Regions from separate parts of the Oryzibacillus soli genome, predicted to be linked through region 1. Evidence: predicted binding sites of a transcription regulator. Region 1 holds the regulator's gene; each other region holds the start of a gene.
What was found. Region 1 encodes LexA, which represses DNA repair genes until DNA is damaged. Its sites were predicted from a motif close to CGAACATATGTTCG; they were not measured.
Positions count from the first base shown of each region.

Region 2: the regulator LexA is predicted to act here: its motif matches at 1,428-1,441, upstream of recN (DNA repair protein RecN).
Region 3: the regulator LexA is predicted to act here: its motif matches at 6,354-6,367, upstream of addB (helicase-exonuclease AddAB subunit AddB).

Region 1 covers NZ_JBPPGJ010000005.1:239,922-247,751, forward strand. Annotated here, with positions in the region: gene ACSEXW_RS08810 (methionine gamma-lyase family protein) at 1-990, shown strand, start outside; gene ACSEXW_RS08815 (MerR family transcriptional regulator) at 1,153-1,557, shown strand; gene glnA (type I glutamate--ammonia ligase) at 1,701-3,035, shown strand; gene lexA (transcriptional repressor LexA) at 3,175-3,795, opposite strand; gene ACSEXW_RS08830 (LysM peptidoglycan-binding domain-containing protein) at 4,031-4,333, shown strand; gene ACSEXW_RS08835 (DUF896 domain-containing protein) at 4,533-4,709, shown strand; gene ACSEXW_RS08840 (hypothetical protein) at 4,767-5,282, shown strand; gene ACSEXW_RS08845 (HAD family hydrolase) at 5,308-6,105, shown strand; gene metH (methionine synthase) at 6,308-7,830, shown strand, end outside.
Region 2 covers NZ_JBPPGJ010000023.1:41,769-49,598, forward strand. Annotated here, with positions in the region: gene ACSEXW_RS24490 (TlyA family RNA methyltransferase) at 1-167, shown strand, start outside; gene ACSEXW_RS24495 (hypothetical protein) at 309-761, shown strand; gene ahrC (transcriptional regulator AhrC/ArgR) at 772-1,221, shown strand; gene recN (DNA repair protein RecN) at 1,524-3,272, shown strand; gene spoIVB (SpoIVB peptidase) at 3,386-4,705, shown strand; gene spo0A (sporulation transcription factor Spo0A) at 4,917-5,741, shown strand; gene ACSEXW_RS24520 (phosphatase PAP2 family protein) at 5,917-6,555, shown strand; gene ACSEXW_RS24525 (RrF2 family transcriptional regulator) at 6,616-7,053, shown strand; gene trxA (thioredoxin) at 7,143-7,460, shown strand; gene ACSEXW_RS24535 (hypothetical protein) at 7,547-7,830, opposite strand, start outside; gene ACSEXW_RS24540 (DUF2524 domain-containing protein) at 7,828-7,830, opposite strand, start outside.
Region 3 covers NZ_JBPPGJ010000007.1:92,393-100,222, reverse strand. Annotated here, with positions in the region: gene ACSEXW_RS11130 (UvrD-helicase domain-containing protein) at 1-2,635, opposite strand, end outside; gene addB (helicase-exonuclease AddAB subunit AddB) at 2,640-6,248, opposite strand; gene ACSEXW_RS11120 (DUF2164 domain-containing protein) at 6,407-6,655, shown strand; gene ACSEXW_RS11115 (helix-turn-helix transcriptional regulator) at 6,625-7,476, opposite strand; gene fabF (beta-ketoacyl-ACP synthase II) at 7,626-7,830, shown strand, end outside.

The DNA.
Region 1 (7,830 bases):
CATACGATCGGCACCGCCCTATTCGGCGTACTGCGTCCGGGGGATGAGCTGGTCTATATCACCGGCAGGCCATACGATACCCTTCACAAGGTCATCGGCAAGCCGGGGGATGGAACAGGCTCCCTGCAGGATTTTGGTATCCGGTACGGAGAGGTAGCGCTGCTGCCGGACGGTTCTCCGGATTGGGAGGGGATCCGCGCCCGACTGAGCGGACGAACGAAGATGGTAGGCATCCAGCGCTCCAGGGGCTATGACTGGCGTCCATCTTTCACAGTTGATCAGATCGGGGAAATGGTCCGGTTCGTGAAGAGTCTGTACCCGGATATCCTGGTGTTCGTGGATAACTGCTACGGGGAATTCACCGAGCGGTCCGAACCGACGGAGGCCGGAGTGGATCTCATGGCGGGTTCCCTGATTAAGAATCCGGGCGGAGGCGTAGCTCCCACCGGCGGTTACATAGCAGGCCGGGCGGAGCTCGTGGAGCAGGCGGCCTTCCGTCTCACTGCACCGGGAATCGGAGGAGAGGTCGGGGCCATGCTGGGCACGACAAGGGCTATGTACCAAGGGCTCTTCCTGTCTCCCCATATGACGGGACAGGCTCTCAAGGGCAGCGTATTCGCCGCCGCGGTATTCGAGGAGCTGGGCTTCGAGTCCCATCCCCGCTGGCCGGATTCGAGGACGGATCTGATCCAGGCCATCCGCTTCACAGGGGCTGAGCACCTCATCGCGTTCGTGCAGGGGATCCAGAAGGCTTCCGCCGTCGATGCTCACGTCGTGCCCGAGCCTTGGGACATGCCCGGCTATGAGCACCCGGTCATCATGGCCGCCGGAACCTTCATTCAGGGCGGCAGCCTGGAGCTGTCGGCGGATGCGCCGATCCGGGAGCCCTACATCGCCTATATGCAGGGCGGACTGACTTATTCCCACGCGAAGCTGGGAGTTCTGACGGCGCTGCAGAGCATGGCGGACCGAAGCTTGCTTGCCCTGTAATGCTGATGTTATCTGTATTCGGCATTGTGAATGTGATGTCATTTTGACCAGGCGAATGCCATTATTTATGAAAGAAATCTGTGATTAAACCTAACACAACTTGACAACTTTTTGTGGTAGCGTTACAATTGCCATATAATGTGTCAGTAGGAGTGATAGGGTATGAGTGATGACATTCGCCGCAATATGGCGTTGTTCCCCATCGGGATCGTCATGAAGCTTACGGATTTGACCGCCCGTCAGATCCGTTATTATGAACAACACGAATTGGTCATGCCCGCTCGTACGGGCGGCAACCAGCGCCTATATTCATTCAACGACGTCGAAAGGCTCCTTCAGATCAAGGATCTGATCGAGAAGGGCGTGAATATCGCAGGCATCAAGCAGGTGCTACTGCCTGTGGATCAGACCTCCGAGGAAGCGACCGTCTTGAACGAGCAGACGGAAGTGAAGCGGAAGGAGCTGACTGATTCCCAGCTTCACAAGATGCTGAAGCAGCAGTTGATGACCAAGCGGCCTGGCCAGGTGTCCCTGATCCAAGGCGAGCTGTCACGGTTTTTCCATTAATACCGCCAGGCTCTTGTAGATCAGGGGCCTCTTCCGTGAGGACGGCTTATCCGCCTTCCCAGGGATGACGGCAAGCGGGATGGGACAAGGTATAAGCGGCGATATTATACAGCACCATTTACCATTAGGGAGGAGATCCACCAGTGTACAAAAACTACACCAAAGACGACATTCTTCGTATTGCCAAGGAAGAGAACGTCCGTTTCATCCGCCTGCAATTCACCGACCTGCTGGGCGCGATCAAGAACGTTGAGATTCCGGTTAGCCAGCTTGAGAAGGCCCTTGACAATAAAATGATGTTCGACGGATCGTCCATCGAAGGTTATGTGCGGATCGAAGAGTCCGACATGTACCTCTACCCGGATCTGAGCACTTGGGTGGTCTTCCCCTGGGTTACCGAAGATCGTGTTGCCCGATTGATCTGCGATATTTACTTGCCGGACGGCCGTCCGTTCCCTGGCGATCCCCGCGGTATTCTGAAGAAGATGCTGAAGGAAGCCGAGGCTATGGGCTTCACAGCTATGAATGTCGGTCCGGAGCCGGAATTCTTCCTGTTCAAGACGGATGAGAAGGGCAATCCGACCAATGAGCTGAACGACCAGGGCGGCTACTTCGACCTGGCCCCGATGGACTTGGGGGAGAACTGCCGCCGTGAGATCGTATTAACCCTGGAAGAAATGGGCTTCGAGATCGAAGCCTCCCACCATGAGGTGGCGCCGGGCCAGCATGAGATCGACTTCAAATACACCAACGCCCTGAAGGCTGCAGACTACATCCAGACCTTCAAGCTCGTGGTGAAAACCGTAGCCCGCCAGCATGGTCTTCATGCAACCTTTATGCCGAAGCCGCTGTTCGGCGTGAACGGATCCGGCATGCACTGCCACCAATCCTTGTTCAAGGGTGACAGCAACGCGTTCTACGACGAGAGCGACAAGCTGGGCTTAAGCATCGCTGCCCGCCATTACATGGCCGGCATTCTGAAGCATGCACGCGGCTTCGCCGCCATCACCAACCCGACGGTCAACTCTTACAAGCGTCTGGTACCGGGCTATGAAGCCCCCTGTTACGTGGCTTGGTCCGCCAGCAACCGGAGCCCGATGATCCGGATTCCGGCCTCCCGTGGTCTGAGCACCCGGATCGAAGTCCGTAACCCGGACCCTGCCGCCAATCCGTATCTGGCACTGGCTGTCATGCTGGCTGCCGGTCTGGACGGAATCAAGCACAAGATGAGTCTGCCGGCCCCGACCGACCGGAACATCTATGTGATGACCGAGGAAGAGCGGGAGGAGCAGGGCATTCCGAGCCTGCCGTCCAGCCTGAAGGAAGCGCTCAGTGAGATGATCCGCGACGATGTGATCTGCAACGCGCTGGGTGAGCATGCGCTGGCCTACTTCTACGAGCTGAAGGAAATTGAGTGGGATATGTACCGGACCCAGGTTCATGCTTGGGAACGCGACCAGTACATGACGCAATACTAAGCGTTGTTGTCTTCATGGTTAAGCCCTTCGGCGCCGAGGCGTACGAAGGGCTTTTTTGTTTGGGTTAAGAATGAAGAAACGGCTGGCTCAGAAGTCTCTGAGCCAGCCGTTTCTTCATCATGACGGTAGAAGTGGATGTTTAGTGGATATTGCGGATCAAGCCGATGACCTTGCCGAGTATGGTGACGTTCCGGACCCGGATCGGCTCCATAGCGGAATTCTCCGGCTGGAGGCGGATGTGATCCTTCTCCTTATAGAACCGCTTGACGGTCGCTTCGTCCTCCTCTGTCATGGCGACAACGATCTCGCCATTATGCGCTGTCGGCTGCTGCCGGACGATGACCATGTCTCCGTCGTGAATACCGGCTTCGATCATGCTCTCGCCGACGACATTCAGCATGAATACGGTGTCGTCATGGACCATATCGTTCGGAAGAGGGTAATAGCCCTCGATGTTCTCGGTAGCGGTGATAGGCATGCCTGCCGTTACACGTCCGATCAGAGGCACGCGCGTTATCGAATGGGAGAACATCTCGAGACCGTCCTCTTCGCCGAGAATCTCGATGGCTCTAGGCTTGGTGGGGTCCCGGCGAATCATGCCCTTCTTCTCGAGGCGTTCCAGATGTCCGTGTACGGTGGAGCTGGAGGCGAGTCCGACCGCTTCACCGATCTCGCGGACCGAAGGAGGATAGCCCTTCTCCCGGACCTCGGTCTTAATGAAGTCGAGGATCGCTTGCTGACGGTTGGAAATTTTGCTCATTCTGATCACTCCAGTTTGGTAATAATTATACAAAGTATAACATAGAACCGGAGTTCGTACAAACATAAGTTCGAACGAACAGGTTGCGAACGAACGGTTGAAAGAGGATGCGAACAAACATTCGATTTTGGGTTGACACAAACAAGTGTTCGTGGTATCTTAATACCAGAACAAATGTTTGGGAGTGGTTCAAGTGGTCCATGTGAATAAGACAGTCGTTAAGATGGTAATCTTCATGATGGTGATTATGCTTTCCTTAATGTCAGGTGCTTTGCTGCATGCCTATGCGGGAAGCTCCGATCATCAGACTGCAGCCGCTGTGACCGGCCCTTCCATGACTACGCAAGTCACTTCGCTGTCGGCTAAGATGACCGTTCAAGAAACCGTTGACGTTTGCCCGGGTGACACCCTGTGGGACATAGCATCCTCTCATCTTCCCAAGGGGGAGAACGTTCGTTCTTATATGAACAAGATTAAGAAGGCGAACAATCTGAAGAACACGGATCTGCGCGCCGGACAAATATTAATTCTCCCTTGAGCGGAGACCCAACATCCGACTACAACCCTTCATCATTTATAGATCTGAATAGGGAGTCCAACTGCGCATATACAGCAGCTGGACTCCTTTTGCTTATTCCGGATTCGAATCTCGAGTGCTGATCTTGACAACCACGCGGCGGTAATGGCAAAGTAGTAAAGAAGTGGAGCCATGTACGGGCAGCAGGAGGTGCAGAGAAATGGAAGAGCTTGTGAAACGGATCAATGAGCTGGCTCGCAAGGCAAAAACGGTCGGATTGACCGAAGATGAGCTGGATGAACGCAACGAGCTTCGCCGCAAATACATCGAGTTGTTCCGCGCCTCCATGCGGGATCAGCTGGACCATATCAAGTTTGTCGAAGACGAGGAGAAGTAACCGCTCCGCGCGGTTGTTCGAGACGTCTATCCTACCTAGGCTGAAGGAGCAAATGCCGTGTCGCGCAAATGGGAACGCATGGTGCGTAAGAATCAGAAGACCGTCAATCATGGGCGGGTCAAACGGGGGTTAGGTTCCCTGCCGCAAGTGAGCAGGGGGGCGGAAACCGTCATTAAGGGACGGAGCTGGATGCTGGCTTCGGTGCTGGCGATCTTCGCCATCTTATATTTCATCTTGACGTACCAGACGGAATCGAAGACCAGTATGTACTGGATCACGGGCTTCAGCTACATCGCCTTGGCGGTGCTGTATTATTTGGTCCGCAGACCGGTCATTAAGATCTCCCGTCAATACGTCACGGTCCGCCGGTTCACCGGGGACAAGCTCCTGGAGCCTAAGGATATCGAGGGGCTGGTGCTCAACCCCGGCCATGTGGTCATTCAATTGAAGGGCAAGCAGAAGAAGCTGATCTACACCAAGCTGCAGCACCGTTTTCCGATGGAGGAGCTGAATGCACGGCTGAGAGAGTTCGCTCAACAGCATAAGCTTGATTATAGAGACGAAACCCGTTAACAACCATGGAGAGAGGGGAACCATTGTGGCCTTAAAAGCGGTACTGTTTGATTTGGACGATACGTTGCTCTGGGATGAGCGTAGTGTGGAGGAGGCCTTCCTTGCCACTTGTCTTGCGGCACAGAACAAGTATCCGGAGATCGATCCGGCTGCGCTGGAAGCATCCGTCCGCAAGGAAGCCCGTGCGCTGTACGAATCGTACGAGACTTTCCCGTTCACCAAGATGATCGGCATCAATCCGTTCGAAGCGTTCTGGGCCCACTTCTCCGAGGGGGAGCATGAGATGTTCCGCAAGCTGGAGAAGCAATCCCCGGGTTACCGCATCGAAGCTTGGACACGCGGCCTGGCCGGAATCGGAATCGGAGATGCAGAGCTCGGCAAGCAGTTGGCGGAGCTGTTCCCGGCAGAACGCCGCAAGCGCCCTTTGACTTACGAACAGACGTTCCGTGTGCTGGACGAGCTCAAAGGGAAGGTCAAGCTGTTGCTTTTGACCAATGGTGCCCCGGATCTGCAGAAGGAGAAGCTGGCGGGTGTGCCCGCTCTGGAGGGCTATTTCGATTACATCGTCATATCCGGCAACTTCGGGGAAGGCAAGCCCGCTCCGTCCATCTTCCGGCATGCGGTGGAGCTCTTGGGCATCGAGCCTTCGGAAGGTCTTATGGTAGGGGATAAGCTGACGACGGATATTCTCGGTTCCAATGGAATCGGCATGCCGAACGTATGGATCAACCATCACGGGGTGAAGCGGTCCGATGAGATCGTTCCCGTCTATGAAGTGTCCGATCTGGATGGCCTTATGGAGATCATCCGGACCAAGCTATAATGGATTTGGAGCCGAGCGCCGCTGCCCGTTAGGGAGCGGCGTTCTCTTTTGCCGCAGATGATCGGGGACGGAAATAATTCCTATTTTTCGGGTAGGGATAATAATGGTCAAAGCTCTTTCAATATATAGCCACATTTGATACACTAGGTGGTAAATATTTCGAGAGATTCGAATGGTTTGGCGGAAGGGATGATGGAGAATGTTGACGAAGCAACCGTTGCAAGCTCGATTGAAGCAGAAAATTATGATCCTGGACGGCGCGATGGGCACCATGATCCAACAGGAAGATCTGACCGCAGCGGACTTTGGCGGCGAGGACCTGGAGGGCTGTAATGAGCAGCTGTGCGTCACTCGCCCCGATGTAATAAAGAAGATTCATGAAGCCTACCTGGAGGCTGGGGCGGATATCATCGAGACGAACACCTTCGGCACCACGTCCGTGGTTCTGGCCGAATACGGCCTGGAGCGCCAGGCCCGGGAGCTGAACCTGGCTGCGGCACGATTGGCCGTGGAGGCGGCGGCTAAGTTCAGCACACCCGAATGGCCGCGCTATGTTGCGGGCGCATTGGGACCGACCACGAAGACCCTGTCCGTAACCGGAGGCGTCACCTTCGACCAGCTGGTCGACAGCTACCACGAGCAAGCGCTGGCCTTAATCGAAGGAGGCGTGGATGCGCTGCTGCTCGAGACGTCCCAGGATACCTTGAACGTCAAAGCGGGAAGCATCGGCGTCCGGAAGGCCATGGAGGAGCTGGGCGTCCAGCTCCCGATCATGATCTCGGGGACCATCGAGCCCATGGGGACCACACTGGCCGGACAGAACATCGAATCATTCTACATCTCGCTGGAGCACCTGAACCCGGTGTCCATCGGTTTGAACTGCGCCACGGGACCGGAATTCATGCGCGACCATATCCGGACTCTGTCCCAGCTGGCCAAGACGGCCGTCAGCTGTTACCCGAACGCCGGTCTTCCGGATGAGAACGGCAAGTACCACGAATCGCCGGAGTCGCTGGCCAAGAAGCTGGCGGGCTTCGCTGAGCAGGGCTGGCTGAACGTCGCAGGCGGGTGCTGCGGTACTACGCCGGATCATATCCGAGCGATGGCCGAGACGCTGTCCCGCTATGCGCCCCGTGGCGAAGTCGGTGACCATCCGCCTGCCGTATCCGGCATCGAGACCGTCTATATCGAAGACGAGAACCGGCCGATTATGGTCGGGGAGCGGACGAACATCTCCGGCTCCCGGAAGTTTAAGCGGCTGATCAAGGAAGGCAAGTTCGAGGAAGGCTCGGAGATCGCCCGGAACCAGGTGAAGAACGGCGCTCATGTGGTAGACATCAACCTGCAGGACACGGAAATCGACGAGGCATATGCCATGGAGAACTTCCTCCAGCAGGTCGTGAAGAAGGTCAAGGCGCCGCTGATGATCGACTCCACCTATGATCACATCATCGAGCTGGGCTTGAAGTATTCCCAAGGCAAGGCCATCATCAACTCCATTAACCTGGAGGACGGCGAGAGCAAATTCCAGAGCATCGTGCCCTTGATCCACAGGTATGGGGCAGCGGTGGTCTGCATCCTCATCGACGAGCGGGGGCAGGCAGTATCGAGGGACGCCAAGATCGAGGTGGCGACCCGCGCATATGAGCTTCTGACCGGCAAATACGGGCTCAAGCCGGAGGATATCATCTTCGATCCGAACATGTTCCCCATCGGCTCCGGCGA
Region 2 (7,830 bases), on a different contig from region 1:
CTCAGCTGGATTTCCGGCTTCAAGGGCTTTCGTTCTCGCCCATTACAGGGGGAGAAGGGAATATCGAATTCCTCGCTTATTGGACTTACGGTGCGGAAGGCGGTACAGAGGAGCTGTCAGGGCTGGTGGAAGAAACTGTCCGGCAAGCCCACGCGACCTTCCGTTAACATTGGCATCCTAAGGAATACGGACCGTCCGCTGCCGATGCAGCCGGCCGGAATGCCGTTTTTTTCTTGGGATGTTTCTGCGTTCCGGCAGGATTTCCGGAAGACCCTCTCGAAATGATAGATATCGGGAGGGATGGCGGCATGTACCGGGGAGACAGTCTCATACTCATTCTGCTCAGTCTGTTCACCGCGGGTGTTCTCTTGATGTGGCTCCGCAAGTGGATCACTGCGCCACCCAAGGTTCAGCATCCGGTCGTGCCTGATGAGGAGATCATGGTGACCGAGGCCGTCGAGCTTCTGGAATTCGCCGGTTACGAGGTGTGGACCGGCAAGCGCAAGGTGCCGATCACCGTTTCCGTCAATGACCGGACCGAGCTGGAGACCCGGTTGTTCATCGACCATTTCGCCGCGGAGGGGGACAAGTTATATATCGTGAAGCTGGCCCGCGACCGCAAGCCGATCGATCGGACCGGAAGCGGACTCCGGGATGGGCTTCTGGTGTACCAGCTGCTCTACGAACAGACCGAGGGCATTCTGCTGGTGGACCCGAAACTCCGGACCATAGACAAAATCCATTTCTCCATAGAACGCTAAGGAGGCAGCCATGAAAGGCCAACGCCACGTCAAAATCAGAGAAATCTTAACGAACCACGAGATCGAAACCCAGGACGAGTTGGTGGAGGCGCTCCGCAATTCCGGCTTCAACGTGACCCAGGCCACGGTATCCAGGGATATCAAGGAGCTCCATTTGGTCAAGACACCGCTGGATAACGGCCGGTATAAGTATTCCCTGCCCACGGAGCAGCGGTTCAATCCCTTGTCCCGGCTGAAGCGGGTGCTGGGGGACCATTTTGTGAACATCGATTATACGGAGAATCTGGTCGTCATGAAGAGCATGCCGGGAACCGCCAATGCCATTGGGGCGCTGATCGACAGCCTCGAATGGCCGGAGGTCATGGGCACCATCTGCGGTGACGACACCATCCTCATGATCTGCCGGACCAAGGAGCAGAGCAAGGAGATTGTGGATCGGGTGTTTTCCATGCTGTCCTGACCTCGCAACACAAGCGAAGACCCGCCTCAAGGTTTATACCCTGAGGCGGGTTTTTTGGCGTTCCGATTGAAGGGGATCGCCGCTTATTCCTACTCGGCACCGAGCAAGGAGCTTGGCGTTGGACTGGGACTTGGACGCAAAGGTTCGTGACGGACTCCTGCAGCCGTGATATTGTCCGGTTGCGGACTCCATGCTATAATAGTACGAGAACATCTGTTTGCATACATCTGCAGCCATCACGAACAGACTAGGATGAGTTATCGTTTCTCTGCAGATATGCTGGACCATCGGGGGTATGAGGCATGTTGTTGGAATTATCCATCCGCAATCTGGCGGTAATCGAGTCCGTAAAGCTGAGCTTTCATAAGGGGTTCCATGTGCTGACGGGCGAGACCGGCGCAGGCAAATCCATCATTATCGACGCATTGAGCTTGATTGCGGGGAGCAGAGGAGCAAGTGACCTGGTCCGTTACGGCCAGGATAAGGCTGAGATCGAGGCGCTGTTCGATGTGCCGGAGAATCATCCCGTCTGGGAAGTGCTGAATCGGATCGGGCTGGAGGCGGCCCCGCATGAGCTTCTGATCATACGCAGGGAGATTAATGCCCAAGGCAAGAGCGTGAGCCGGATCAATGGGCAGTTGGTGAACCTGGGACTGCTGCGTGAGGCGGGAGAATGGCTGGTCAATATACATGGCCAGCATGAGCATCAGTCACTCCTGAAGGCGGAGGCCCATATCGAATGGCTGGATCTGTTCGGTGGGAAGGAGATAGCGGAGTCCAAGGGAGCGTACATCCAAGCCTACGAGGAATATAATAAGCTGCAGAAGCAGCTGAACGACCTGAAGGAGGCCGGGAAGCAGGCGCTGCAGATGCAGGATCTGTATCGGTTCCAGGTGGAGGAGATCAGCGACGCCAAATTGAAACCCGGCGAAGATGAATCATTATCGGAAGAAAAGCGCAAGCTAGGAAATGCCGAAAAATTATTCCAGAACGTCAACGACTCGTACGAAGGTATGTACGCCAACGGCAAGGCGCTGGATCTGGTGCGGAAAGCGGTTCAGCGGATCCAGGACATTGCCGATTATGATGCGCCGAAGCTCCAGCCTGTTCTGGAGCAGATGCAGTCTGCGTATTACCAGCTGGAGGATGCCGCCTACCAGCTCCGCGATTATCGCGATCAGATCGAATTCAATCCGGCCCGCTTGGACCAGATTGAAGACCGCTTGAGCCTGATCTCCTCTCTCCGCCGCAAGTACGGGGAAAATGTGGTGGATATCCTCGCTTATCTTGGTCAAATCAAGAATGAATTATCCGCCTTGGACCATAAGGAAGAGAAGCTTCAAGAGCTGGAGAGCCAATTGAAGGACAAGCATAACGAATGCGTCGGCTTGGCCGGGAAGCTGTCCGCTCTGCGCCGGAGCGCCGGGTTGAGGCTGGCGGAAGGCATCGAGCGGGAGCTCAAGGAGCTTCATATGGAGAGAACCAAATTCCACGTCAACATTATCCGGCTGGACGAAGGCAAGGAGCCGGGTGACGGCTCCGTCCGCTTGAACCGTCAGGGGATGGACCAGGTGGAGTTCCTGATCGCACCGAACCCCGGCGAGCCGCTCCGCGGCCTAGGGAAAATCGCGTCCGGCGGCGAGCTGTCCCGGATCATGCTGGCGATGAAGTCCATCTTCGCGAAGATGGACCAGATTCCGGTGCTGGTCTTCGACGAGGTTGACACCGGCGTTAGCGGCCGCGCCGCCCAAGCCATCGCCGAGCGGATGGCACGGCTGTCTTCGGACTGCCAGGTGTTCTCCATCACACACCTGCCGCAGGTCGCCTGTATGGCGGACGCCCATTATTACATCAGCAAGGCGGTGGAGGACGACAGAACCTTTACGAAGGTGAGAGATCTGGAGGAATCGGACCGTACGGAGGAGCTTGCCCGTATGCTGGGAGGCGTGGAGATAACCGAAACGACGCTGCATCACGCTAAGGAGATGCTAGCCCTCGCTATTGCTCAAAAAACCGCTTACCGGAAGGAAAATCAGCAGATTATGGCCTGACGTGGCAGCTTTTTCGAGTTATAAAAGGATTGGGGCGGGGTTAAGTTATAGGTACGCAAATGACACCAACGCCTACCCGAACGGCGAGGAGGAGAAAAGGAGCGTGATTTAGATTGAACACCGTCATACGCAAACGATTGGTTGGTCTTATCATCGCTTTTCTCATTTGCTTGATCAGCTTCTCCGCCCCATTCCAATGTTTCGCCCGCTTCCCGGACGAGCTTCGGATATTCTCCGGACAAGACAAGGACTTGCAATTATCCATGCCGGTCATCGGTCAAATCTCCGTTAAGAATCCCGGAATACTCAGTGTCAACGGTTCTTCCCAGCCCACCTTCCAAGCGAATCTGAAGGAGCCCATTCGCATTCACACATCCGAAACCGGCCAGACCGAGATGATGGTGAAGCTGGGCAAAATTCCGCTGAAGTCCGTCAAGGTGAAGGTTCTGCCCGATCTCAAGGTCATTCCGGGAGGCCAGACCATCGGAGTGAAGCTGAAGTCGGCCGGTGTTCTGGTTGTCGGTCATCATCTGGTGGCGATTAATGAAGAGAACAAGGTTTCCCCCGGCGAAGAGGCCAAGGTGCAAGTCGGGGATCTGATTCTAAGCATTGACGGAAAGAAGCTGCAGGATGTAAATCAGATGTCGGAAATGGTATCCAAGGCAGGGGAGAACGGTAAGCCCCTCGATCTGGAGATCAAACGGAACAAAGACATCGTTCACATTCAGCTGAGCCCGGCTTACGATAAGAATGACAAAGCCTACCGTCTCGGTCTTTATATCCGGGACTCCGCGGCAGGCGTCGGCACTCTGACGTTCTATGCGCCCGACCAACATGTGTATGGAGCTCTCGGACACGTCATTACGGATATGGATACCCAGACACCCATTGAGGTAGGCAGCGGCGAAATCGTTCATTCCAACGTTACGTCCATCTCCAAGAGCCAGAACGGGGAGCCGGGAGAGAAACGGGCCATCCTAAGGGAGAAGGTCATCGGCAATATCGAGAAGAATACGCCCTTCGGCATCTTCGGCAGAATGCCGGCTGCACCGGAGCAGGGGCTGGCTAAGGAAGCGATCCCTGTAGCCTTCTCCGAGGAAGTCAAGGAAGGACCGGCGGAGATCTACACGGTGGTCGGGGGGCAGAAGGTGGAGAAGTTCTCCATTGAGATTACGCATGTATCGAAGCAGGATTATCCCGCAACCAAGGGGATGATCATCAAGATTACGGATCCGAAGCTCCTTGAGAAGACAGGTGGTATTGTCCAAGGGATGAGCGGCAGCCCCATCGTTCAGAACGGTAAGATGATCGGTGCCGTGACTCACGTGTTCGTCAACGATCCATCCAGCGGATATGGATGCTTTATCGAATGGATGCTGAAGGATGCGGGTGTATTGGAGGATGAAAACGCACAGGAACTGAAGGCCAGCTAAGGCTGCCTTTGGTTTTTTGTTTTATCCGAAAAACCTCCATGACTTGGTGTCGAAAAATGTTGAGCCCTGTGGTAAAATATATATTATATATAATCAACCAAAAAAAATAAAGAAAAATAATTTTCGACAGAAGGAATTTAATTGTCATTGTCGAATTAGAATTCTTAGAAAGAAAATATTGGAATGCATCTACAGATAGGAGGATAATCAAGTGCAAAAAATCGAAGTATTGTTGGCAGATGACAATCGTGAATTTACTGCATTATTATCGGAATTCATCAATGATCAGCACGATATGACGGTCAGTGGGGTGGCCTACAACGGCAATGATGTACTCCGTCTGATTGAAGAGGGTCGTATCCCGGATGTGCTGATTCTCGATATCATCATGCCGCATCTCGATGGCCTTGGCGTTCTGGAGAAGCTCCGTGAGATGAACATCACGCCTCAACCCAAAATCATCATGCTGACCGCCTTCGGTCAAGAGAGCATCACCCAGAAGGCTGTACAGCTCGGCGCTTCTTATTACATATTGAAGCCGTTCGATATGGAGGTTCTCACCAACCGGATCCGCCAGCTGGTGACGAACTCCACTGTAAGTACCTCCGGCTCCGGCATGTCCTCCAACATGACCTCGGCGGTGATCCAGCATAAAGCCAATGTTGTACCGATGAGCAAAACTCGCAATCTGGATGCGAATATCACCAGCATTATCCATGAGATCGGCGTACCGGCTCATATCAAGGGCTACCAATACCTGCGTGAAGCTATTACGATGGTATACAACAATATCGAGATCTTGGGGGCGATCACGAAGACGCTGTACCCGGCTATCGCCGAGCGCTTCAAGACAACGCCGTCCCGCGTTGAACGCGCCATCCGCCACGCGATCGAAGTAGCCTGGACCCGCGGCAACATCGACAGCATCTCGCACCTGTTCGGCTACACCATCAACATCTCGAAGGCGAAGCCGACCAACAGCGAATTTATCGCGATGGTGGCTGACAAGCTGAGAATCGAGCATAAAGTTAGTTGAACTTCAAGGCCTGATGAACGAAACGATCCCCATAAACCATAACCGGTTTATGGGGGTTTTTGTTTGGATAGGGGAGAATATTCATCGAAACCGGGTTGTTCTTTCGAAGCGTTTCCAATAAAATAGAAAATGCAAATCGTTCTTATATAAAAATGATCCGAAAAAGAGGGGACTTATGAGTCAACGTACGCAATCCGGTTCAATCGGAAGTTCATGGTTAGGGAGGCTTACAGTCTGGGCTGCCGGATGCGGAGCGGTATTCCTGCTGCTTCTGGCGGGATTGGCGGGGGGATGGTGGAATCAGGCGGATCAAAGGGCAGCGGAAGCCTTCCGGGATATGCAGAACGAGGGGCTCACGCCACTATTCAAGGTCTTGTCCGAGCTGGGCTCCACACTGGCGTTCGTGCTGCTATTCGTAGCGGCAACCGTACTACTCCTCTGGCAGAAGAAGCAGAGGGAGGCGCTGATTCTGCTGATTTCGACGGGAGGGGCATATGCGTTGAACAGCCTGTTGAAGGAAGCCATTCAGCGTGAACGCCCGGCGCTGCCGCATCTGATTGAAGCGGACGGCTTCAGTTTTCCCAGCGGCAATGCCATGGTCGCAACCGCTTTTTATGGCATGCTGGCAATCTTCATTCTATGCTCCGGTCTGCCGCGCAGACGCTTGTTTGCCGGCTTGATAGCAGTGGTGCTTCTGTTGATCGGATTCAGCAGACTTTACTTGAACGTTCATTACCCCACCGATATTCTGGCAGGTTATGCAGCAGGAGGGTGCTGGCTCTTGGGCTGCAGCTTATTTTATATCCGGAGATGATCTGGCGTTGACAGATCCAACTGTAATTACTATAATAACAGTATCCGGGAGGCGAAGACGATGAACAGTGAATTTTCCATCGCCGTCCATAGCTTGGTGCTCTTGGCTCACCGGTCCGACCGGATGGCCACAAGCGACACGATTGCAGATAACGTATGCACCCACCCGGCGAGAGTCCGCAAAGTGCTGGGTATCCTAAGAAAGCAAGGCTTCGTATCGACCCGGGAAGGGATCGGCGGAGGATATATACTGAGCTGCGATCCGGAAGAGACGAATCTGGCCCAGGTCTACCGCGCGGTGTCCATGGGTACGCTGAAGCCCGGCTGGTGCTCCGGCGACCCGGAGAAGGTTTGCATCATTGCTTCGACGGTACAGAACGTCATGGATGATATGTTTCAGGAAGCGGAGCTCCATCTGGAGCAATATTGGGAGAAGTGGACCATTGCGGATGTCCTCCGCAAGATCTGCTCGGTGCATAAATGCAAGGAAACCAAGTGATTGGTTAGAGAGAAGCCCAAGCCCTAAGGGCTTTCTCTTAACAAGTAACTGTAACTATATAGATGACAATTGAAAAGGAGAGGATCATGATGGCTGTTCAACATGCAACCGATGCAACGTTTTCCGTAGAGGTCGGACAGGACGGACTGGTGCTAGCCGATTTCTGGGCCCCTTGGTGCGGCCCCTGCAAAATGCTGGCTCCCGTACTGGAGGAATTGGATCAAACGGCAGGCGACAAAGTAAAGATCGTGAAAATCAACGTAGATGAGAATCCGGAGACGGCAGGCCAGTTCAACGTCATGAGCATTCCGACAATGATCTTGTTTAAGGATGGTGTGCCGGTGGATAAGACCGTCGGACTGAAAAGCCGCGAAGCGCTTGAAACGTTGGTCAACCGCCACGCCTGATCGGATTAACCGTCAAGCCGCCCATCCGGTGCCGCTCCCATTCGAGGGACGGCGCCGGCAGGCGGCTTGATTGGTGTTCTGCAGGTTTAGAACTTACGGGCATTCTCCATTGCATTCTGCAGCTCGTTCAAATTCTGCAGAACCTGCTGCTCCTGGGATTGATTGGCTTCCGCCAGCAGCTGGTCTCTCGCTCCCTCAGCACGCCGCTCCGCCTGCTCCAGCTTTTGATAAGCATGGATCCGATCCTGCGGATTGGCGGACATCTGGGCTCTATAGGCTTCCTCCCGGGCTTGATTCAGCTCGTGAATGGCCTCATTCACAGCCGTCAGCACATGCTTCAGGCGTTCTTGATGCTGCAGATACTCGGTCA
Region 3 (7,830 bases), on a different contig from region 1:
CATACAGCGCGCGCAGATTGGCCTGTCGCTGGACGCCTCCCGGAAGCCCTCCCGCATAATCGAAATATCCGGTCTCCCGATACACGCTCCAGATCAGCTCCGAAAGGGAGCCTTGGCGGGCTTCCCCCCGCCAAACCGACAGCCTCCGCTCGAATTGGAGCAGCTTATCGGCCATGACCGCCTCTTCCGGGGTCAAAGGCTCGGGGACTTCAGGCGCCGATGCTGCCGCCACCTCGTCCCAAGCCTCTCCGCCGGGCGGGAACAGCTCCAGCTGCCCGAAGGGCAGGACTACGCCGCCGGTTGTCATCCCCCCGCCGGCTTCCTGGCCCGGGACCGGATGCAGAAGACCCTGCTCCTGCAGTTGCAGTCGGTTGCCCGCCTCCCGGACCCAAGCCTGCAGCGCATCATAAAAGCTGCCGTTCCGGTCCGCCAGGCGGACCCGCGCCAGCTCGTCGGCATTCAAGCCCACGATCGGGGACCGCAGCACCGCCGCCAGGGGGATATCCTGCTGCGGATTGTCGATGATCTTCAAGAGCGACAGGACCGTCTCCACTTCCGTGGCGGCGAAATATCCGGAGCTGACGTCCGCATAGGCGGGGATGCCCAGGAGCCCCAGCTCCTCGATCAGCACCGGTCCCATCGCCCGGGTTGCACGCAGCAGGATGACGAAGTCCCGGAATTGAGCCGGACGCTGCGTGCCGTTTTTCTCGGCAACGAGGAACGGCACGCCTCCGTCCAATCCCATCATCTCTCGTATTCGTTCCCCTATATAACGGGCTTCCGCTTGGGCGGCCTCCGGCTCCTCCGTTTCCTCGGCGGCATCGAAGCCCGCTCCCGAAGCATCATCGTCACCGGACTCCCCGCCGTCCTCGGTCCAATCTCCCCTGGAGCCGCCCGGTGTATCCCGGTCGATCAGCACCAGCTCTGGAAGGAACGGATCCTCCCCGTCCCCGGCCTCGGGATACCTGGCGCCGCAGACCAGCTCCGCATCGGCGTCGTACTCCATCTCGCCCACCGTCTCGCGCATGATCTGCCGGAACAGGAAATTGACGCCGTCCACCACCTGCCGCCGGCTGCGGAAGTTCCGGGCAAGATCGATCCGCTCGCCTTCCGCCTTTCCTTGCTGCCCCGGTCCGGCATAGCTCCGGTACTTCTCCAGGAACAGCCCCGGCTCGGCCAGCCGGAACCGGTAGATGCTCTGCTTCACGTCGCCGACGATGAAGCGGTTGCCCGGGGTCTTCCTCGAGATGAGGGACACGATCGTCTCCTGAACCAGGTTGGTGTCCTGGTATTCGTCCAGCATGATCTCCACGAAGGCTTCCCGGTAGGCCAGGGCGGCGGCGGTCGGCCGCAGCCCTCCCTCCCCATCAGGCTCGCCCAGAATGCGCAGGCAGTAATGCTCGAGATCCGTGAAATCAACCAGGCCCTTGTCCGTCTTGGCCGCCTGGTAGCGCTCCGCAAAATCCTCCGTCAGGACGGCCAGCTCTCTAAGGAGAGGGGCCGTCTCCGCCAGCTCCCGGAAGTACTCCTCCGGCGTGCGCACGAACAGCTCCTCCCGGAGCTTCTCCAGCTTGTCCTTGGCTCCCTTGCGCAGCTCCTTGACCTGCTCCTGAAGCTCCTTATCGCAGGAATCGGCCTTGCAGGCCTTCAGCTTGCCGAAGGCCAATCGCTGAAAAGCCTCATGCAGCGCTCTCCACCCCTGCCCGGATGCCTCCAACAGCTCCCGGACCATGGTCAGGTCCTCCTCCAGATTGGCAGCATAAGGAGCCGGCCCGAGGGGCTCGCCGCAGATGCGCTGGCCCTCCAGCAGGAGAGCAGCAGCCCCCTCCAGCTCCAGCCTGACGTCTCGAATCAGGCTCATGAACCACGGGTTCCGCAGCAGCTCCTGCTCCGGGATGCCGCCAGCCTCTTCGGACTCGGCGGACTCGCCGGCCAAGCCGGCCGCCTCGAAGAGCTCCGCCTGCCGGTTTAGCCACCTCTCCGGAAACGGATGGCTTCGGGAGGCGTCATACAAGCGCAGCAGCAAGCCCATAAGCGGCGCATCGGATCGGTCGCCGCCAAACCATTCGGTGAGTCGCCAGAAGGGGTGACCGTCCGGCGACTCGCCGTAACGCTCCTCTAGAAGCGCCTCCAGCTGCTCCTGCCGCATAATGTCGGCTTCTGTCTCATCGGCGATGCGGAAGCCCGGATCCAGATCGATCATCTGGAAGTAGCGCTGAATAACCTCCATACAGAACGAATGAAGCGTCGTGATGGACGCTTTGTTCAAGAGCGCCAGCTGCTTCTTCAGATGATCGGAGTCGGGCCGCTTGAAGAGGGCATCCTCCAGCGCCGCACCGATCCGGTGCCTCATCTCGCTGGCCGCCGCCTTGGTGAAGGTGGCCACCAGCAGACGGTCCACGTCCACCGGGTCCGACTCGTTGGAGATCCGGCGGATGATGCGCTGCACCAGCACCGCCGTTTTGCCGGAGCCGGCAGCGGCCGCTACCAGCAGGTTGGTCCCTTCGCGCACGATGGCCCGCCATTGGCCGTCCGTCCAGGTGCTGTCCTCCGGCTTCGGAGGAATCCCTGCCAGGAGCCCGCCGGCCGGGGCAGATGCCGCCTCCGCGTCATAGCTCCGTGGTTCTTCGTTCATCCTCTTATCGCCTCCCGTCGGGTTCATCGTCCGTTCCTCCATCCTTCCGTGCTCCTTCCGCTTCCGACGCCGCTTCGTCCAGCGCCAGCCAGACCTCATCCTTGCCGTAAGCCCGCATCGGACGCGGAGCATTCCCGTCGAAGAGCGGGTCATATTGGCAGACGGCCTTGTAGGAGCAGAAGGTGCAGGCGGTCTTCTTGCCCATGCGGTACGGCTCCACCGCCACGCGCCCGCCGGTAATCTCGGTGCCGATCTGCTTCACCGCTCCGCGGACATGGCTCCGCAGGCGGTCCCACTGGCCGTCCGTGGCCACGGAGGCGCTCTTGTAGAACGTTCCGTCGTTCTTGACCGAGACGGGGATCAGCTCCGAATGGCCCCCCTTCTCCTTCAGGGAGCCGTCCATCAGGAGCACGGTCTCCAGGTCCGACGAGACGAGGCCCTTGGTCTTGAACTGCTTGCGGACCGCGGCCTGGGCCTGAAGGGGGTCAGGCTTGTTTTTGACACTCAAGAGCGGGTTGTGAACATGAAAATAGAGCACGCCTGCCGGTTTGGCAGGCTCCCCCAGCCAGCGGACGGCATGGGTCAGCACCACGTCCAGGTAAGTGAGCATCTGCAGAGACAAGCCGTGGTACAGCTCGGCCAGCCGCAGGGCCGTAGGACTGGACTTGTAGTCGATAATCCGCAGCAGCATGCCCTTGTCGCCGTAAGCCCGGTCCACCCGGTCGATCCGGCCGATAAGCTCCATCGTGCGTCCGTTGGGCAGCGGCAGAGTCAGCGAGGGCAACGCCTCGCCCGGTCCGAAGCCCACCTCCAGGCCGACGGGCACGAACTCGCCCTTCCGGGCGTGCTCGGCCAGCACGGCGGAGGTTTTGCCGATAATGCCCTTCAGCTTGTGGGCCATGTACTGATAGCGGGGAGTGCTGGACAGGATCTCGTGCTGCAGTCTGGGCGAGAGCTCATCCACGATACGGTTCACGCGCATCATCCACTCTTCCTCGGTCACACTGCCCCAATGGCGTCCCTCCTCCGACAGCTGCTTGGCCAGCCCGCTTAAGGCCGCATGGTACAGCTGCCCGATGTCCGGCGCCTCCAGACGGTAGATCCGCCGCTCCGCCAGCTTCAGCCCATGGGAGGCAAACTGGGAAAATGGGCAGGCCACATAACGCTCCATCCGGGATACGCTGGCCCGCAGGCGCTCTCCGTAGAGCTTCAGCGATACCTCATCCGTGAGCGGCGCCTCCGCGTTGGAGTAGAACAGGGAACGTGAGGGCGTCCATAGGAGCTCCCGCATGGCCGGACGGGTCACGAACCATTGATAGACGTCCGTCCAGACGGGCGACACGGCAGTGCCCTTCAGCAGATGCTTCAGCTGCACCACCAGCCGGGAGACGGTCCGGCCGGGACGTACGACGTATTCCTTCTGCTCCGCATCCGGAGCTCCCGGATCCGGCTCCTGAAGCAGCATCCCTTCCTTCAAGGTGGGCAGCAGCGACTTCACCTGCTTCACGACCTCCGAGGGGAGCAGGGTCTTGCCCTCTTCATCCGCCAGCGGGTAGCTGATCCATAGTCTATCCGACGGGGCGCACAGCACCGTATAGATCAGGTACTGCTCGTCCAGCAGCTTCCTGCGGCTGCTGTCCGCCATCGGCACCCCTTGCGCGAGAAGGAACTCCCGCTCATTCTCCGCAATGATGCCGTCGTCCTTCATCTTCTTGGGCAGCACGCCGTCATTCACGCCCAGCACATAAGCCACCTTCACCTGAGCCGAGCGGGTCCGGTCGATGCTGCCGATGAGCACCTGGTCCATCGCCGGAGGCACCAGCCCCAGCCGGAGACTCTCCAGCCCCGTGTCCATCAGCTTGGCGAACAGCTCCGGCTTCACGTCCTCGCCGCCCAGAAGTCCGGTCATCTGATCCAGAACCTCCATGACCAGCTCCCACATCTGGGCGTGCTCCCGAGCCTTCTCCGGCCGTCCGGAGGCAATGCAGGCGGCGCTCCAGCGGTCCAGCTTCTCCGGCACCCGAAGCTCCTCCAGCATGGCGAACAGCGCCTCTGCCATCTCCGTCAGCGTCCCGGCCCGGCGGAGACCGTCCTGCAGGCGCTTCAACGGTTCCGTCACGGCGGTCGCCGCAGCTGTCAGCCGGCGGGAAGCCTCCCGCTCGGCAGCGGTCAACGCCCCCTCGCCGGTCCCGTCCTCCTCCAAGGACACCTGGCGACGAAGCTCCCAGCTCCGGGGATCCAGCCACCGGTGGCCGTGGATGCCATATTGCAGCACATAATTCTCCAGCCGGTCCAGATCCGCTCTCTCCACGGCACCGGAGGCTTCCGCCTCCTCTTCCACCGGAAGGAAAAACTCCGTCTTCACACAGCGGAATACGGCATCGTAAGGCCAGTTCCGGATGACGGCCTCCAGCGCCGACCGGATCAGCTCCACCAGCGGATGATTCAGCACCGACCGCTTCTGGTCCATAAAATAGGGGATCCCGTAGTCGGCGAACACGGTCTCCAGAAGATCGCCGTAGTCCTCGATGTTGCGGACCCTAAGGGCGATGTCACGGTACCGCAAGCCACCGTCTCGAACCAGGCCCACGATCTCCCTTGCTGCCCCTTCCACCTCGGCGCGACGGTTGGCTGCGGCATGGATGGCGACGGCTGGAACCTCTCCCCCGGCGGGCAGATAGCCTTTCCGTGCTGCGGTCAGCCGGTATTCATACTGCCGCTCCAGGTGCCCCAGCATCGGATTGGCAAGGAACCGGGGCGGCACGGGCTCCTTCAGAATCTCCACCTCCGGCTCAGGCAGATTCCGGTCCCGGACGGTCTCCTGAAGCTTCCTCATGGTCGTCGCCGTCGGATGGAACAAGTCCAGCTCGTGCGGCTCTTCCCCGGCGGCATAGGGCCGGTTCAGAGTCAGCGTCAAGGTCGTGCGGGCCGCATGCTCCATCAGGGACTCCACCACAGCCTGCTCCTGGGGGGTAAAACCGTTGAAGCCGTCGATCCAGACCTCTGCCTCCCGGATCCAGGGGCAGTCGCCCGCCCGCTCCGCCAACAGCGTCAAGAACCGGTCCCCGTCCAGGTACTCTTGGGTCAGAATCTCCTCGTAGTCCCGGTACACGGGCAGCAGCTCCTCCAGCTTGTCCGCCACGGCCGTGGCATGCTCCGGCACCTTGCCCTCCAGCTTGGAAGCATGGGCCTCCAGATCCGACGGCCCCACCCGGTAGCGCTGCAGCTCGCTGAACAGCGCATGGAGATTCTCGACGAAGCCCATCTTCTCGTGGGCTCCCCGGAACATCCGGAGATTTCCGTTATGCTGGTGCAGAAGCTTGTGGAGCAGCATCTTTTTGCCAAGGTCGTCGATGGGGGTGCCAGCGGTTCCTCCCGTTTCCTGCATGACGCGCCAGGCCAACCGCCGGAAGCTCAGCACCTGCGCCCGCAGCAGCCCATGAATGCCCGGCGTCGTGACCAGGGCGAACTCCGCCTGGAAGGTGGCCTGCTCGGGAACCAGCAGCACCAGCGGAGGTCCGTCCGGCTCCCGGAGAAGCCGCTCCCGCAGCTCCTCCAAACACCGGGTGCTCTTGCCGCTGCCCGCCCGGCCGATCAAATACCGTATGCCCAATGGGACCTTCCCCTCTCTGTTGACGCGATCCGGCGGCGTCCTTCGCCTCCGGTCTTCCTATCCGATGCCGATCGATAGCCGTATTGTACCACAACCGTTTCCATACGAACACATGTGTGCTAGAATCAAGGAAGATCCTGATAGGAGGCCTTGCCTGCATGTTAAATATCCGTTTGCCCCGGGAAGCCCGGGAGTTCATTGTCGATGACATCATCCGCCACTTCGAGCAGGAGCGCGGCGAAACCCTGGGACAGCTGGCAGCCGAGCAGCTGCTGGATTTTATGATTACCGCTGTGGGACCCGCCGTGTACAACCAAGCCATTACGGATGCCCGCGCCCTGCTGGCCGAGCGCGTCCAGAATCTGGACGACGACCTCTACGCTTTGGAGAAGCGGCGCAAGAGATAGTCCATCTTCCTGCCGGTGTCCGTACCGGGGGCGGGGGTGTAGATGCTGAACCGGAGATCCGAGCCTCCCTGCACCTGCAGGGAGGTCAGCTCGAAGAGCATCCTCCCCGCCTTGGCGTGCCGGAACTCCAGACTGACCTCTGGAGCGGAGTTCACGTCATATTCCCTCCAGAGACGCTCGAATTCCTGGCTTTCTCCGCACAGCGCCCCGATGAAGCCGCCGTACCAGTCATCCCCTACATACTTGCCGTAATAAGACCGGAACATCGAGATATATCCTCTTGCGAAATCCTCCCAGTTCACGGCCAGCGCCTTGAGCTCCTTTCTGCTGAACAAGAGCCGGATCATGTTCCGGCTCTCGGGCGGCACCTGCCCAAAATCCAGAAAAACGGCGGAAGCCGCCCTATTCCAGCCGACAATATGGCATCTGCGGTCCGACACGATGACCGGAAAGTTCATCCCCGCCACAATGCTCTCCAGCGCCTCCGTCATGCCCGTAGGCTCCTCCGCGGCATCCGGCTGGGTTTCAGCCCGGGGGCTTGCGGCCAGCTGCAGCATATATTTCTTCTCTTCCTCATTCAGCTGCAGCGCATAAGCAATCCGCTCCAGCACTTGGAGCGACATCTGAATGTCCCGCCCCTGCTCCAGCCAGGTATACCAGGTGGTGCTGACCCCTGCGATCAGGGCCACCTCCTCCCGCCGGAGCCCCGGCGTCCTGCGCCGCAATCCGGGGGGCAAACCGACGGCGTTCGGCTGAAGCTTGGCCCGGTGAATCTTTAGAAATTCCGATAATGCGGATAACCGCGCGGCGTCCGTGCTCATAAGGATCTCCTGCCTTCGGTTCATTCTATCTGACGAGCTCTATGTATCCTGGCACCTATTATACCAGGATAAACAACAACTTGTAATAGGATATGATTCATGGCATTCTATGGAATATCACGAGCAGGAACAATAGGGAGGTTATCTATATGGAACGAGTGGTCATTACGGGTATGGGCATCGTCACTCCTCTTGGCGACAAGCCCGAGACCTTGTGGCGGCATATGCTGGAGGGCCGAAGCGGCATCACCGCCTGGGAGGAGCTCGGCGACCCCGCCTACAAAACCAGGATCGGCGGCATCGTGCGGGACTTCCAGCCCGCTTCGATCGGGCGGTTCGGACCGAAGGAGCTCC